2 regions of the Xanthomonas sp. CFBP 8152 genome follow, and region 1 is predicted to be linked to the other one. Evidence: predicted binding sites of a transcription regulator. Region 1 holds the regulator's gene; the other holds the start of a gene.

Region 1 (6,546 bases):
GCCGGCCTGCAGCAGCACCACGGTCAGTAGCGGCGGTTGTTCGGCAGGCACGCCCAGCCAGCGACGCAGGTCGATCAGCGGCAGGGTATGCGAGCGGCGGTCCAGCACGGCGCGGCCGTCGAACCAGCCCAGCGACGTCTGCGGGGCGTGCAGCACCTCGACCACGCGGGCCAGCGGCAAGGCATAGACCGCTTCGCCGGCCTGCACCAGCAGGGTCGGCAGGATCGCCAGGGTCAGCGGCACGCGGATCATGAAGCGGCTGCCGCGGCCCAGCTCGGACTGGATCTGGATCTGCCCGCTGAGTTCGCGGATGCGCGATTGCACCACGTCCATGCCCACGCCACGGCCGGAGATGTCGGTGACCTCGGCCTTGGTCGAGAAGCCCGGCATGAAGATCAGATGCAGGCACTCGTCGGTGCTCAGGCGGGCGGCGGCTTCGGCGTCGATCAGGCCCTTGTTGCGGGCGATCTCGCGCAGGCGTTCGGGGTCGATGCCGGCGCCGTCGTCCTGGATCTCGATGCTGACGTAGTCGCCTTCCTGCTGCGCAGACAGCCGCACATGGCCGCTGCGCGGCTTGCCGGTGGCTTCGCGCAGGGCCGGCGATTCGATGCCGTGGTCGATGGCGTTGCGCACCAGGTGCACCAGCGGGTCGGCCAGGGCCTCGACCAGGTTGCGGTCCAGTTCCGTCTCGGCGCCGATCAGTTCCAGCTCCACTTCCTTGGACAGCGTGCGCGCGACATCGCGGGCCACCTTGGGGAAGCGCGCAAACACCTTGCTGACCGGCTGCATGCGGGTGCGCATCACCGCGGTCTGCAGGCGTGCGGTGGCGATGTCCAGCGTGCTGACCGCGCGGTCGAGTTCCTCGTCGCGCAGGCGGGTGCGCAGGGTCTTGAGGCGATTGCGCGACAGCACCAGTTCGCCGATCAGGTTGACGATGGCATCCAGGCGCTTGGTGTCCACGCGCACGGTCTGCTCGGCGTCGGCTCCCTTGGCCGCCGCCTTGGGCGCGGCCTTGGCGCCGGGCGCAGCGGCGCCATGTGCGTCGTCGGGTGCGGGCGCTGCGGCGGCGGCCTTGGGCGCGGCCTTGACCGCCGGCGGGCCGCTCTTGGCATCGAACTGCGCAATCAGCGAGGCCGGTGCATGCGGCACGGCTTCGCCCGAGCCCATTGCATCCAGCATGGCCTGCAGGTAATCCAGCGACTGCTGCGCGGCATCGAAGTGATGCGCCTGCAACACTGCCTGGCCGGAGCGCGCCATGCCCAGGGTTTCCTCGGCGGCGTGGCAGAGCTCGACCATGGGCTTGATCGCCAGAAAGCCGGCGCCGCCCTTGAGCGTGTGAAAGCCGCGGAATACCGCATTGAGCTGATCGGCTTCGTCCGGTGCCTGCTCCAGCGACACCAGCTGTTCGCCGAGGCGATCCAGGATTTCCTGGGCCTCGACGATGAAATCGGCAGCAATATCGTCTGGAACAGCACTCATGGTTACAGCCCCAATCCGGACAGCAGGTCATCGGCGTCGTCCTGCGACACCGCGTGACGGTCCAGGCCCTTGACTGCAGGACCGGCAAGACCGCCGTCGTCTTTCTTCGGCTCTGGATTCTTCGGCGGCAGGCCGAGCGCACCGAAACCCTCGTGCACGCGCCGGACGATGCCGGCCACGCGCCGGATGATCTGCCCACTCAGGTCCTGGTAGCTCTGCGCCAGCGACAGCTCGGTCAGGTTGTGGCGCATCTTGTCCATCAGCGCGCCCTGGTCCTGATTCAGACCGCCGTCGCGTAGCTGGTTGGCCAGCTCACGGCATTCCTCGACCAGATCCAGCGTGCGATGGCTGGCCTTCTCGGTCATTTCCACCACGTGGTCCAGGCGCGAGCAGGCATCGTCCAGCTCGCCGGCCTCTTCGGGCACGGTGGGCAACTCGCCCAGCGCCTGACCGAGTTCGCGCGCGAGCCGGCTCAGGCCCTGCATCATCGGGCGCGTGCGCAGGGCGGCGAGGTGGTCGACCTCGCGCTTCCACGCAGCTTCGTCACCGCTTTCCAGTGCATCGAGCGCGCCCTGCAGGCGGTCGATCAACGCGGCGCGTTCGGCATTGGTGTCCACGGTGACGTTCATCAGGCGGTCGCCGCCAGACGTTCGAATACCTTGCCCAGTTTCTCTTCCAGCGTCTGCGCGGTGAACGGCTTGATGATGTAGCCGTTCACGCCGCACTGGGCCGCTTCGATGATCTGCTCGCGCTTGGCTTCGGCAGTCACCATCATCACCGGCAGGTGCTTGAGCTTGGCGTCGGCGCGGATGTTGCGCAGCAGGTCGATGCCGGTCATGCCAGGCATGTTCCAGTCGGTGACCACGAAATCGAACGGGCCGGACCGCAACGCAGCCAACGCGCTGTTGCCGTCTTCGGCCTCTGCGGTATTGGTGAAGCCAAGATCGCCCAACAGATTCTTGACGATGCGTCGCATCGTCGAGAAGTCGTCCACGATCAAAATCCGCATGTTCTTGTTCACATCAAGCTCCTAACACGAAAAATTATTCGTCAATTTCGACACCGGCGTCGGCCAGTTCGAAGACCTTGAGGCGGCCGCGCAGACGTACCACCGCCTGGCCATGGATCTGGCAGACGCGCGATTCGCTGACACCGAGCACGGCGCCGATTTCTTTCAGGTTCAATTCCTGTTCGTAGTAGAGCGACAGCACCAGCTGCTCGCGCTCGGGCAACTGGCCGATCGCCTTGCCCAGCTCGCGGCCGAATTCGCCACGCTCCATCATCTGCTGCGGATTGGGGCCACCCTTGGCGGTGGTGTCCAGCTCGCCATGATCCTCGATCCGCGACTCCAGGCTCAGCACCTGGCCGCGGGCGGCATCTTCCATCAGACGCAGGTAATCGGGCAGCGGTATTTCCATCGCGGCGGCCACTTCGGTGGCAGCGGCGGCGCGGCCGGTGTGCTGTTCGATCTTGCGGACGGCAGCGGCAGCGTCGCGTGCGCGACGGTGCACCGACCGCGGTACCCAGTCGCCCCGGCGGATCTCGTCGATCATCGAGCCACGGATGCGGATCGAGGCATAGGTCTCGAACGAGGCGCCCTGCTCTGAGTCGTAACTGCGCGAGGCTTCGATCAGGCCGATCATGCCGGCCTGGATCAGATCGTCCACTTCCACGCTCGCCGGCAGGCGCGCGGCCAGATGGTGGGCGATGCGGCGCACCAGGTCGGCGTGTTGGGTGACGATATCGTTGGCGTTGTTGCGCTGCACGGCGCGGTACTGCGCGCTGGCTGTTGCGGTGGCGGTGCTCATGCGGCCACTCCCCGTTGGATGATGCGTTCGACGAAGAACTCGACATTGCCGCGCGGCACCGTGGGGGCCTGCCAGCGCGAGGTACGGCGAGCGATTTCTGCGATGGCCTGCGCCGACGGACTGGCGGGGTAGGCCTTGATGACCGGTTGCTGGCGCTGCACCGACAGACGCAACCAATCGTCCTGCGGCACGTGGCCGAGGTAGTTCAGCGACACGTCGCCGAGGAACTTTTCGCACACCCGCGACAGCTTGTCGTACAGCAGGCGGCCTTCGTTGGGGTCGCGCACCATGTTGGCGATGATCTGCAGGCGGTCCACGCCACGCTCGCGCGAGAGCACCTTGATCAGCGCGTAGGCGTCGGTGATGGAGGCCGGTTCGTCGCAGACCACCACCACGGTGTCCTGCGCGGCCTGGCAGAAGGTCAGCACGCTGTCGGTGATGCCGGCGGCGGTGTCGATGACCATCACGTCCAGGTCGCGTTCCAGTTCGGAGAACACGTTGACCAGGCCGATGTGCTGGGCGGGGGCCAGTTCGGCCATATGGCGGCGACCGGAAGCGGCCGGGACCACCAGCACGCCGCCGGGGCCTTCGATGATCACTTCATCCAGCGTGCAGCGGCCGGCGATCAGGTCGGCCAGGGTGTACTTGGGCGACAGGCCCAGCACCACGTCCAGGTTGGCCAGGCCCAGGTCGGCATCCAGCAGCAGGGTGCGCTTGCCCATGTCGGCCAAGGCCACGGCAAGGTTGGCGGAGATGTTGGTTTTCCCCACGCCGCCCTTGCCGCCGGTCACGGCGATGGTGCGCACCGGGCCCAGGGGCTCGGGACGGGTCGCCGACAGGGGGAAGGCGTTGGTCAGCTTGGCGTATTCACGCGACTGCATGGTTGTGCTCCGGAGTACAGGGCTTATCGGCAGCGCGCCGCAAATCTTCAAGGCGAAGAACGAGACTGGCGGCATTGGCGCGGTGCAGGTCGTCGGGGACCCGCTGTCCGTCAGTCACCCAGGTGATGGGCATTTGGTGATCGACGACGACCGACAGCGCACTACCGAAGCGGCCGGTCTCGTCAAGTTTGGTCAGCACCACGCCCTGGGGCTTGGCGTGGGCGAAGCGGCGCACGACCTCGTCGAGGTCGGAAAAGTGCGCGTTGGCAGGCAACACCAGCAGCGAGGTGACCTGGTGCGCGGCGCGCAGCCAGTTCAGCTGCGCGGCCAGGGCGCGGTCGCGCTGGCCCATGCCGGCGGTGTCGATCAGCACCAGCTTGTAGTCGCGCAGGCGCTCGAGCAGTTCCAGCAGGCTCCCGGCGCTGTCGGCCTCGTGCACGGCGATGCCGAGCTGACGGCCGTAGCTGTGCAGCTGCTCGCGGCCGCCGACGCGCTGGGTGTCGGTGGTGACCAGGGCCACGTCGCGCGGGGCGTGCTGGGCGGCGAAGCGCTGGGCGAGCTTGGCGATGGTGGTGGTCTTGCCGGCGCCGGTCGGGCCGACCAGGGCGATCACGCCGCCGCGTTCCAGCGGGTCGACCGGGGCCACCGGCAGGCGCTTGGACAGCAGCCCCAGCATCAGCCCGCGGCCGCGGTGCAATTCGGTATCGGCCGGGATCTGCAGTGCCACGTCGCGGATCAGGCCGGCGTCGAAGCCGTAGTCGTCCATCAGTTCCAGGGCCTGCGCACGCACCGGTGAGCCACGCAGGCGCTCGTCGGTGAGGCGGTTCATTTCGCGCTCGATCATCTGCCGCATCAGCGCCAGCTCGCCGCGCAGCTGCTTGAGTTCTTCATCGTTCTGCGGCGCCGGGGCGGCGGCGACCGGCACCGCGGCCAGGGCCGGCGGGGCGACCACCAGCGGCGGCAACGCGGCCGGCGGCAGGATCTGCGGCAGCGCGTCCAGGTCGAAGTCGGCCTCGTCGGCCAGCGCGTCCTCGTCCTGGTCGTAGCCGGCCAGCGCAGGGGCAGCGGCGGCGGCCATGATCGGGGTCGGCGCCTGCACCGGCGCGGCCTGCACGGCAGCGCGTGGTACCGGGGCGGTGGTCAGGAAGTCGGCGAACAGTTGTTCCGGCACGGCCGACAACGCATGGTCCTGACGCGGCGCGGCGGAGACTGCGACCGCACGGGCCAGGGCCTGGGCGGCGGGCGAGGGGACGGTGGCGCTACGCACCGGCACGGCGACCGGGGCCTGGCGCGGCACGTTGACCGGCTGGCGCAGCGCCATTGCGGCGATCATGTCTTCGGCGGCGCTGGCAACGCGCTGGCGCTGGCTCGTGCCGGCATCGGCGGCCGGCTTCAGCGGTGCGTGGACCGGTGCGGCGGCGACTTGTGGGGCCGGTGCCTGCGGAGCTGGTGCCGACGGGATCGGCGTGGCGGCAACGGCCGGCGTCTCGGAGCGCGCGGTTTCCAGGGCGCGCTGCACGAGTTCTTCGTCGTAGTTGCTGGCAGCGACGATCTCGATGCCTTCGGCGGTGCGGCGATTGGACAGGATCACTGCGTCCGGGCCGTGTTCTTCACGCACCATGCGGAATGCGGTGCGCATATCCGGGGCAACGAAACGTTTGATTTTCATGCGAAGTGCCTCCAGGAACGGGACCCGCCGGACGCCGGACGGGTGCGCGATGAATGTGGGTGTGTTGCCAGCGTCATGAGTTGCCTGTCCCGTTCGGTTGTTCCAAGTGCTGCTCTCGCCCCGCAGCGGTGGCGCTGGCTGCGGTCTCGGCAGAGCTAATGCACGCGGCGTGCCAAAACGGGGTGCCGGGGTTCCGGCGCGAGCCACTGTGCGTCGGGACAGGGCGGGGGCTGTGCGTCGGGTCTGGCCGCAAGGTTTCAAGTTAATGGATTGATTGGCTTTTTTTCGGCGCGGCGATGCGGTGGTTTCCCTGTGCAGGAGGATGCGCTGGCGGGCCGCAGGTCCAGCCTGGGGCGCTCGGAACGCTGGAAGCGGTCAGCGCCGTGCAATCGATTGGAGATCCGGACCAGTGGCGGCTTTCCGACGCCGGGTGTGCTGGTCGGTCGCCGGCCTGCAGCCATCGCTGGCCGGCATGACGGCCTGGCGAGGATAGGTGCGTAGGAGCGCACCCGGGCGCGACGGGTTGTGACGGTAAAGCTTGTCGCGCCCAGGTGCGCTCCTACCGTGGTGTCGGCGTCTGCGGCGTGTCCTTGGATTGCCCGGCCTGTCGTAGGAGCGCACCCGGGCGCGACGGGTTGTGCCGGTGAAGCTTGTCGCGCCCAGGTGCGCTCCTACGAGGTGCGTTTGTTGGAGGGCCGGTCTCAGCTGA
Region 2 (6,546 bases), on a different contig from region 1:
GAGGCGGGCGCGGTTTCGTGCACCACCAGCACGCCGAGCGCGCCCTGGCGGGCGCCTTCCTCGTACTTGTAGGTCCAGCGGCCGTAGTAGGTCATGCCGGCGCCGTCGAAGGCGCCCTTGCCGGTTTCGAAATCCGGGTCGTTGATCAGCACCACCGCGATCTTGCCCTTCAGATCCACGCCCTTGAAGTCGTCCCAGTCGCGCTCCGGCGCCTTGACGCCGTAGCCGACGAACACCAGCGGCGCATTGGCAATGTCGACCTTGGACGAGCCGTCCAGCGCGGCGCGGATGGCGATCTGCTTGCCCTGGGCCAGCGTCTGCGGCTTGCTGCCGTTCTGCAGGGTGATGCTCGGCGTGCCGAGAATATCGGCACGGCGCAGCGGCACCGCCTGGGTCCAGGCACGCTTGCCGTCGGTCAGATCGCCGCCCGGTTGCAGGCCGGCAGCGGCGAACTGCTTGCTCAGGTAGGCAATGGTCTTTTCTTCGCCGGCGGTGGCCGGGCCACGCCCTTCGTAGGCATCGGAGGCCAGCTCCTTGACGTCGCGCGAGATGCGCGCGCCATCAAAGGTCGGCGTCGCCGCCATCAGTGCGGTCGAGACCGCCATCGCCAGCATTCCCGTTACAACGCGCTTGGTAACAACTCGCTTCACTGCAGCACCCAGGTAGTGTCCGAACAGCCCTGGAGTGTAGCCACTGCGGGGGCTGATCGGGTGTGCACGGCAGCGACCGATGCATGCCGTCGCACTGACACCACGTGCCTCGGCAGCGATGCAGCGTCGATCGATATGGCCCTGTGGCAGTGGGCACTGCCACAGGGCATGCCATCCACCTTGCGCCTCATGGCGCTGGATGCCGTCCAACTGCTACATGCTGCTGCGAGCTAAACCGCAGCACCGCCGACGAACGCCAGTGCCGCTCAGAACAGGTCGACGCTGCCGACCTGCTGGGTAGCCTGCTGCATCTGCCCACTGGTCACCAGTTCGGCATACACCTCGGCGCGATTGCGGCCGTGCTGCTTTGCCCAGTACAGCGCCTTGTCGGCCTCGTCGAGCAGTTGGCTGATCAACTGGCCGTCGGTCAGCTCGACGATGCCGGCGCTGAGGGTGACCTTGCCGACCTGCGGGAACACATGCTCGGCCACCGCCAGACGGAAGCGCTCGAACAGACTCACCGCGGTGTCGCGATCCACGCCGCGCAACACGATCACGAACTCTTCGCCGCCGAAGCGGAACAGCAGATCGTCCTGGCGGAAACAGCGCTGCATCAATTGCGCGACCAGCAGCAGCACCTCGTCGCCGTACAGGTGACCGAAGGTGTCGTTGACGCGCTTGAAGTGATCGACGTCCACGATCCCCAGCCACACCCCTTCGCTCGCCGCTGCATCGGTACCACCGGCGAACAGGCGCAAGATCATGTCGTCGAAGGTCTTGCGATTGCGCAGGCCGGTCAACGCATCGCGCTGGGCATCGTCGAGCAGGCTGCGGTAGTTCTGGAAGAAACGCGCAAAGCCCTGCAGCATCACCTGCTCGGCGGCGCCGGGTGCGCGTGTGCCGCCCACACGCAGGCAGGTGCGGATCCCGCGTGCTTCCATCATCGGATACACCAGCAGCGCGCGACCTTCCTGCTGCAGCTGCACCACATCGCCCGGCCCGTGCAGGTCGGCCAGTTGCGCGCGCATCTGCGCGTCGTGGATGTCGGCCACCGTCAGCGACAGCCGGCCATCCTCGCGCAGCCGCGTTTCGGCCATGGTGCGGCCATCCGGAGCGATGCGCAGCAGCGACAGTTCTTCGGACGCGCAGACCTCGCGCATGGTCCGCAACAGGCTGAGGTCGAGCAGATCGGCGTCGCGAATGGCGGTCAGGTCCACCATCCGTTCCAGCAACGGTGCCGTGGTCATTGCCGCACCATCCCGCGGGCGGACACTGGCACGCAGCGCCGGTCACGGCACGCGGGCACACCTCTCGGGCTGTAACGCACTGGCATCACGACGGGGGTTACCGGCAATCTCGATGCCGGTTCATCGGCGCTGCGCCCGCGAACTTGAGTCCGCCTGCCGGCCGGCGCCGCGCACGGCCAGCCGGCGTACACGGATGTGCAGGCGCGCGACCGGCCTGCGCCCTACGGCACCTACGGCACCTACGGCAGTGCAGACTCCAGCGCATCGTCGCCCAGCGCGTGCGCCTGCATCAGGCGCCGGCTACCGGCATTCAGGCCTTTGACCTGCACCTCCAGCGCGTGATGGCGCAGCCGCTGCACCACCTTGTCCAGCGCCGCCGCCGCGGTGATGTCCCAGAAATGCGCGCGACCGACATCGATCACCACCGCGCGGCCGGGCACCTGGCGCGCGTCGAAGGCGTCGATGAACACGTCGGCCGAGGCGAAGAACACCTGACCGCGCACGTGGTAGGTGCGCACGCCATCGTCGCCGTCGCTGTGCGTGATCTGCAGCAGCCCGGCCACCTTGAAGGTGAAGAACACCCCGCTCAACAGCACGCCCACCGCCACGCCGGCGGCCAGGTTGCGGGTGACCAGGGTCACCGCCACGGTGGCCAGCATCACCACGCTGGAGGTGCGCGGATGGATGACCACGGTGCGTAGCGAGCGCCAGTCGAAGGTCTCGGCCGAGACCATCACCATGATCGCCACCAATGCGACCACCGGCACCTGCGAGACCCACGGCTTGAGCAGCACCATCAGGATCAGCAGGAACGCCCCGGCGAACAGGGTCGACAGACGGCCACGTCCGCCGTACTTCACGTTGCCGACGGTCTGCCCGATCATGCCGCAGCCGGCAATGCCACCGAACAGACTGGCAGCGGTGTTGGCCAGACCCAGCCCGGTGCACTCGCGGTTCTTGTTGCTCGGGGTGTCGGTGAGTTCGTCGACCACGCGTGCGGTCATCAGCGACTCGAGCAGCCCCACCATCGCAATGGCCAGCGCCGGCAAGGCGATGATGCGCAGGGTCTCCAGCGTCAGCGGCACCGCGGGCCATTGCAGGACCGGCAGCGCGCTAGGCAGCTTGCCCAGGTCGGCCACCGTCTCCAGCGGCAGATGCAACGCCGAGCCCAGCACCGTCAGCACCAGGATGCACAGCAGCGGCGAAGGAATCGCCGACACGCCCGGCAGCGGCAGACGCGGCAGGCCGTAGATGATGAGCAAACCCAACGCCAACATGCTCCAGGTGGCCAGGCTGGCGTGCTGCAGATGCGGCAGCTGCGCGGCGAAGATCAGCACCGCCAACGCGTTGACGAAGCCGGTGCGCACCGAGCTGCTGACAAAGCGCATCAGCACGCCCAGCCGCAACAGACCGAACAGGATCTGCACCGCACCGGCCAGCAGCCCGGCCGCCAACAGATAGGGCAGCCCGTGTGCGGCCACCAGCGGTGCGGCCACCAGGGCCACCGACCCGGCCGCAGCGGAAATCATCGCCGGACGTCCGCCAAAAAACGCGATGACGATCCCGATCACGAACGACGCGAACAGCCCCACTTGCGGGTCGACGCCGGCCACGAACGCAAAGGCGATCACTTCGGGAATCAGCGCAAACGTGGCGACTGCGCCGGCCATCAGTTCGCGCGCAGGCGAGGCGCGCCATTGCGCCAGTTCGGCACGCAGCAAGGACATTGGAAGACACTCCGGGGACAGAAAGGACAGCTGCGGACAGGCGACAACGGCGATAGTGTGCGCGAAAGCGACCCGGCCCGCAGCCGGCGTGTGACCGGTGCGGCAATGCGCCTTTCTGTGGTCCGGATCACGCCAGACGATGCAGCCGCGGACCAAGATGCCCCCCTCACCGGGTTCGGGTGTCGAGCCGGGTTCGCTAGGGAGACCACCATGTCTATCTTCAGGACTGCAAGTACGCTCGCGCTGGCCACGGCACTGGCGCTCGCCGCCGCACCGGCCTTCAGCTATTCCATCAGCAACAACAAGGTCGTCGACGACAGCGGCAAGGTGGTCCAGCTCAAGGGCGTCAATGTGTTCGGCTTCGAGACCGGCAACCATGTCATGCACGGCCTGTGGGCACGCAACTGGAAGGACATGATCAACCAGATGCAGGGCCTGGGCTTCAACGCCGTGCGTCTGCCATTCTGTCCGGCCACCCTGCGCAGCAGCACGATGCCGACCAGCATCGATTACAGCCTCAATGCCGACCTGCAGGGCCTGAGTTCGCTGCAGATCCTGGACAAGGTGATCAACGAATTCAACGCGCGCGGCATGTATGTGCTGCTGGATCACCACACCCCCGATTGCGCTGCCATTTCCGAGCTCTGGTACACCGGCTCGTACTCCGAAGCGCAGTGGCTGGAGGATCTGCGCTTTGTCGCCAACCGCTACAGGAACGTGCCCAGCGTGATCGGCCTGGATTTGAAGAACGAGCCGCACGGTGCAGCCACCTGGGGCACCGGCAACGCGGCCACCGATTGGAACAAGGCCGCCGAGCGCGGCTCGGCCGCAGTGCTGGCGGTGGCGCCGAAATGGATCATCGCGGTGGAAGGCATCACCGACAATCCGGTCTGCTCAACCAATGGCGGCATCTTCTGGGGCGGCAATCTGCAGCCGCTGGCCTGCACGCCGCTGAACATTCCGGCCAACCGCCTGCTGCTGGCACCGCATGTGTACGGACCGGACGTGTACGCGCAGTCGTACTTCAACGACAGCAACTTCCCCAACAACATGCCTGCGATCTGGGACCGTCACTTCGGTCAGTTCGCCGGCACGCATGCGCTGCTGCTGGGCGAATTCGGCGGCAAGTATGGCGAAGGCGATGCCCGCGACAAGGTCTGGCAGGACGCGCTGGTGAAGTATCTGCGCAGCAAGGGCATCAACGAGGGCTTCTACTGGTCGTGGAACCCCAACAGCGGCGACACCGGCGGCATCCTGCGCGACGACTGGACCAGCGTGCGCGAAGACAAGATGGCGCTGTTGCGGACGCTGTGGGGCACGGTGAGCAGCACCGCGCCAACGCCTACTCCCACGCCGACGCCGACCCCGACGCCCGGCGGCAGCTTCAGCACCAAGGTGAGCGTGGACAGCCAGTGGAACGGCGGCTACTGCAATCGCGTGCAGGTCACCAACACCGGCACCGCCAGTGGCACCTGGGCGATCTCGCTGCCGGTCACCGGCACCGTCAACAATGCCTGGAACGCCACCTGGTCGCAGAGCGGCAGTACGCTCAAGGCCAGCGGCGTGGACTTCAACCGCACCCTGGCCGCCGGTGCGACGGCCGAGTTCGGCTTCTGCGCGGCAGGCTGATGCACTACAGCGGCCACGCAGTACGTGTCCGCCGTTGCATCGATGAATCAATGCTCATGACGTCGTAGGAGCGCACCCGGGCGCGACCAGGCGTTATCGGTAACCCCTCGTCGCGCCCGGGTACGCCCCTACATCGCATTGGCGCGTTGCGGCATCGCCCAAGCGGACGCTGCCGCAATTAGCATTCAATCCGCATGTGAATCAGCCGCTATCCATGACATAGCGCCGTGCGCGCGTTCCGGATGTCGTTGCCATGCCCGTCGTCTCCCTGTTGCGTCGTCACGTCGCCAATCTCCCGCTCACCCGCAAGTTCGTCCTGTTGTGCAGCTTGCTGACGGTAGGGGTGATCCTGCTGGCAGTGGCAGCGGCACGCTTGCAGTATCTGGACCTGATCGAGGCGCGCAAGCTCAGCGTCAAGACCGAGGTGGAGATGGGCCTGACCGTAATGCAGCACTATGCAGACAAGGCCAAGGCCGGCGAACTGACGGTCGAACAGGCCAGGGAAGCTGCACGCGCCACGCTAGCCGACATGCGGACCAACGACGGGGTGGATTACTTCTTCATCGTCGACCCGCAGATGCGCATCCTGATGCATCCCAAGCGCGCCGTCGGCACCGACATGAGCGACTACAAGAGCGACGCCGGGCAGTACGTCTATCGCGACATCAAGACTGCGATCGAGCGCGGCGACGGCTTCAGTTACTACGATGCGCCCAAGCCGGGCAAGAAGGAACAGTTGCCCAAGATCAGCTATGCCAAGACCTTTCCGGCCTGGAACTGGGTACTGGTGATGGGCGTGTACGCCGAAGACATCCAGGTGCAGGCCTGGGGCTTCACCCGCACATTGACGTTGATCGGCGGCGCGTTGGTGGCCATGGTGATCGGCCTGTGCTGGTTGATCGCCTCGGCGATGGCAGCACCGCTGCGGGCAGCATCGCGCACCGCAGAGGCGATTGCCTCAGGCCGCTTCGACAACGATATCCGGGTCGAATCACGCGACGAGACCGGTCAGCTGATGCACAGCATGCAGCAGATGCAGACCCAGTTGCAGCGCTTCAACGGCGAGATGCAGACCATGATCCGGCTGCAGCAGGGCGAGAACATCGCGCACCGCATTCCAGAGGATTTCCCAGGCGATTACGGCACCCTGGCGCACGGCGTGAACACGGTGGTGTTCGAGCATCTGGATGCCATCAACGAAGCGATGGACCTGATGGGCGAGTACGGCCGTGGCGACCTGCGCCGCGACATGCGTCGCCTGCCCGGCCAGCGCGCGGCGCTGCATGAAGCGCT

Evidence for each region. The regulator FliA, encoded in region 1, starts transcription of late flagellar genes. The targets are predictions, from matches to a motif close to TAAAGTTTNNCNNNCNNNGGCCGATAA.
Region 2: a site for FliA is predicted at 2,018-2,044, ahead of FHT09_RS10340 (GGDEF domain-containing protein). Genes of this name have one in related genera too.

The regions. Positions count from the first base shown of each region.
Region 1 covers NZ_JACHNO010000005.1:165,292-171,837, reverse strand. Annotated here, with positions in the region: gene FHT09_RS17920 (chemotaxis protein CheA) at 1-1,479, opposite strand, end outside; gene FHT09_RS17915 (protein phosphatase CheZ) at 1,482-2,108, opposite strand; gene cheY (chemotaxis response regulator CheY) at 2,108-2,500, opposite strand; gene FHT09_RS17905 (RNA polymerase sigma factor FliA) at 2,523-3,287, opposite strand; gene FHT09_RS17900 (MinD/ParA family protein) at 3,284-4,168, opposite strand; gene flhF (flagellar biosynthesis protein FlhF) at 4,155-5,837, opposite strand; gene flhA (flagellar biosynthesis protein FlhA) at 6,539-6,546, opposite strand, start outside.
Region 2 covers NZ_JACHNO010000002.1:625,402-631,947, forward strand. Annotated here, with positions in the region: gene FHT09_RS10335 (M28 family metallopeptidase) at 1-614, opposite strand, end outside; gene FHT09_RS10340 (GGDEF domain-containing protein) at 917-1,897, opposite strand; gene FHT09_RS10345 (SulP family inorganic anion transporter) at 2,137-3,624, opposite strand; gene FHT09_RS10350 (glycoside hydrolase family 5 protein) at 3,835-5,253, shown strand; gene FHT09_RS10355 (methyl-accepting chemotaxis protein) at 5,525-6,546, shown strand, end outside.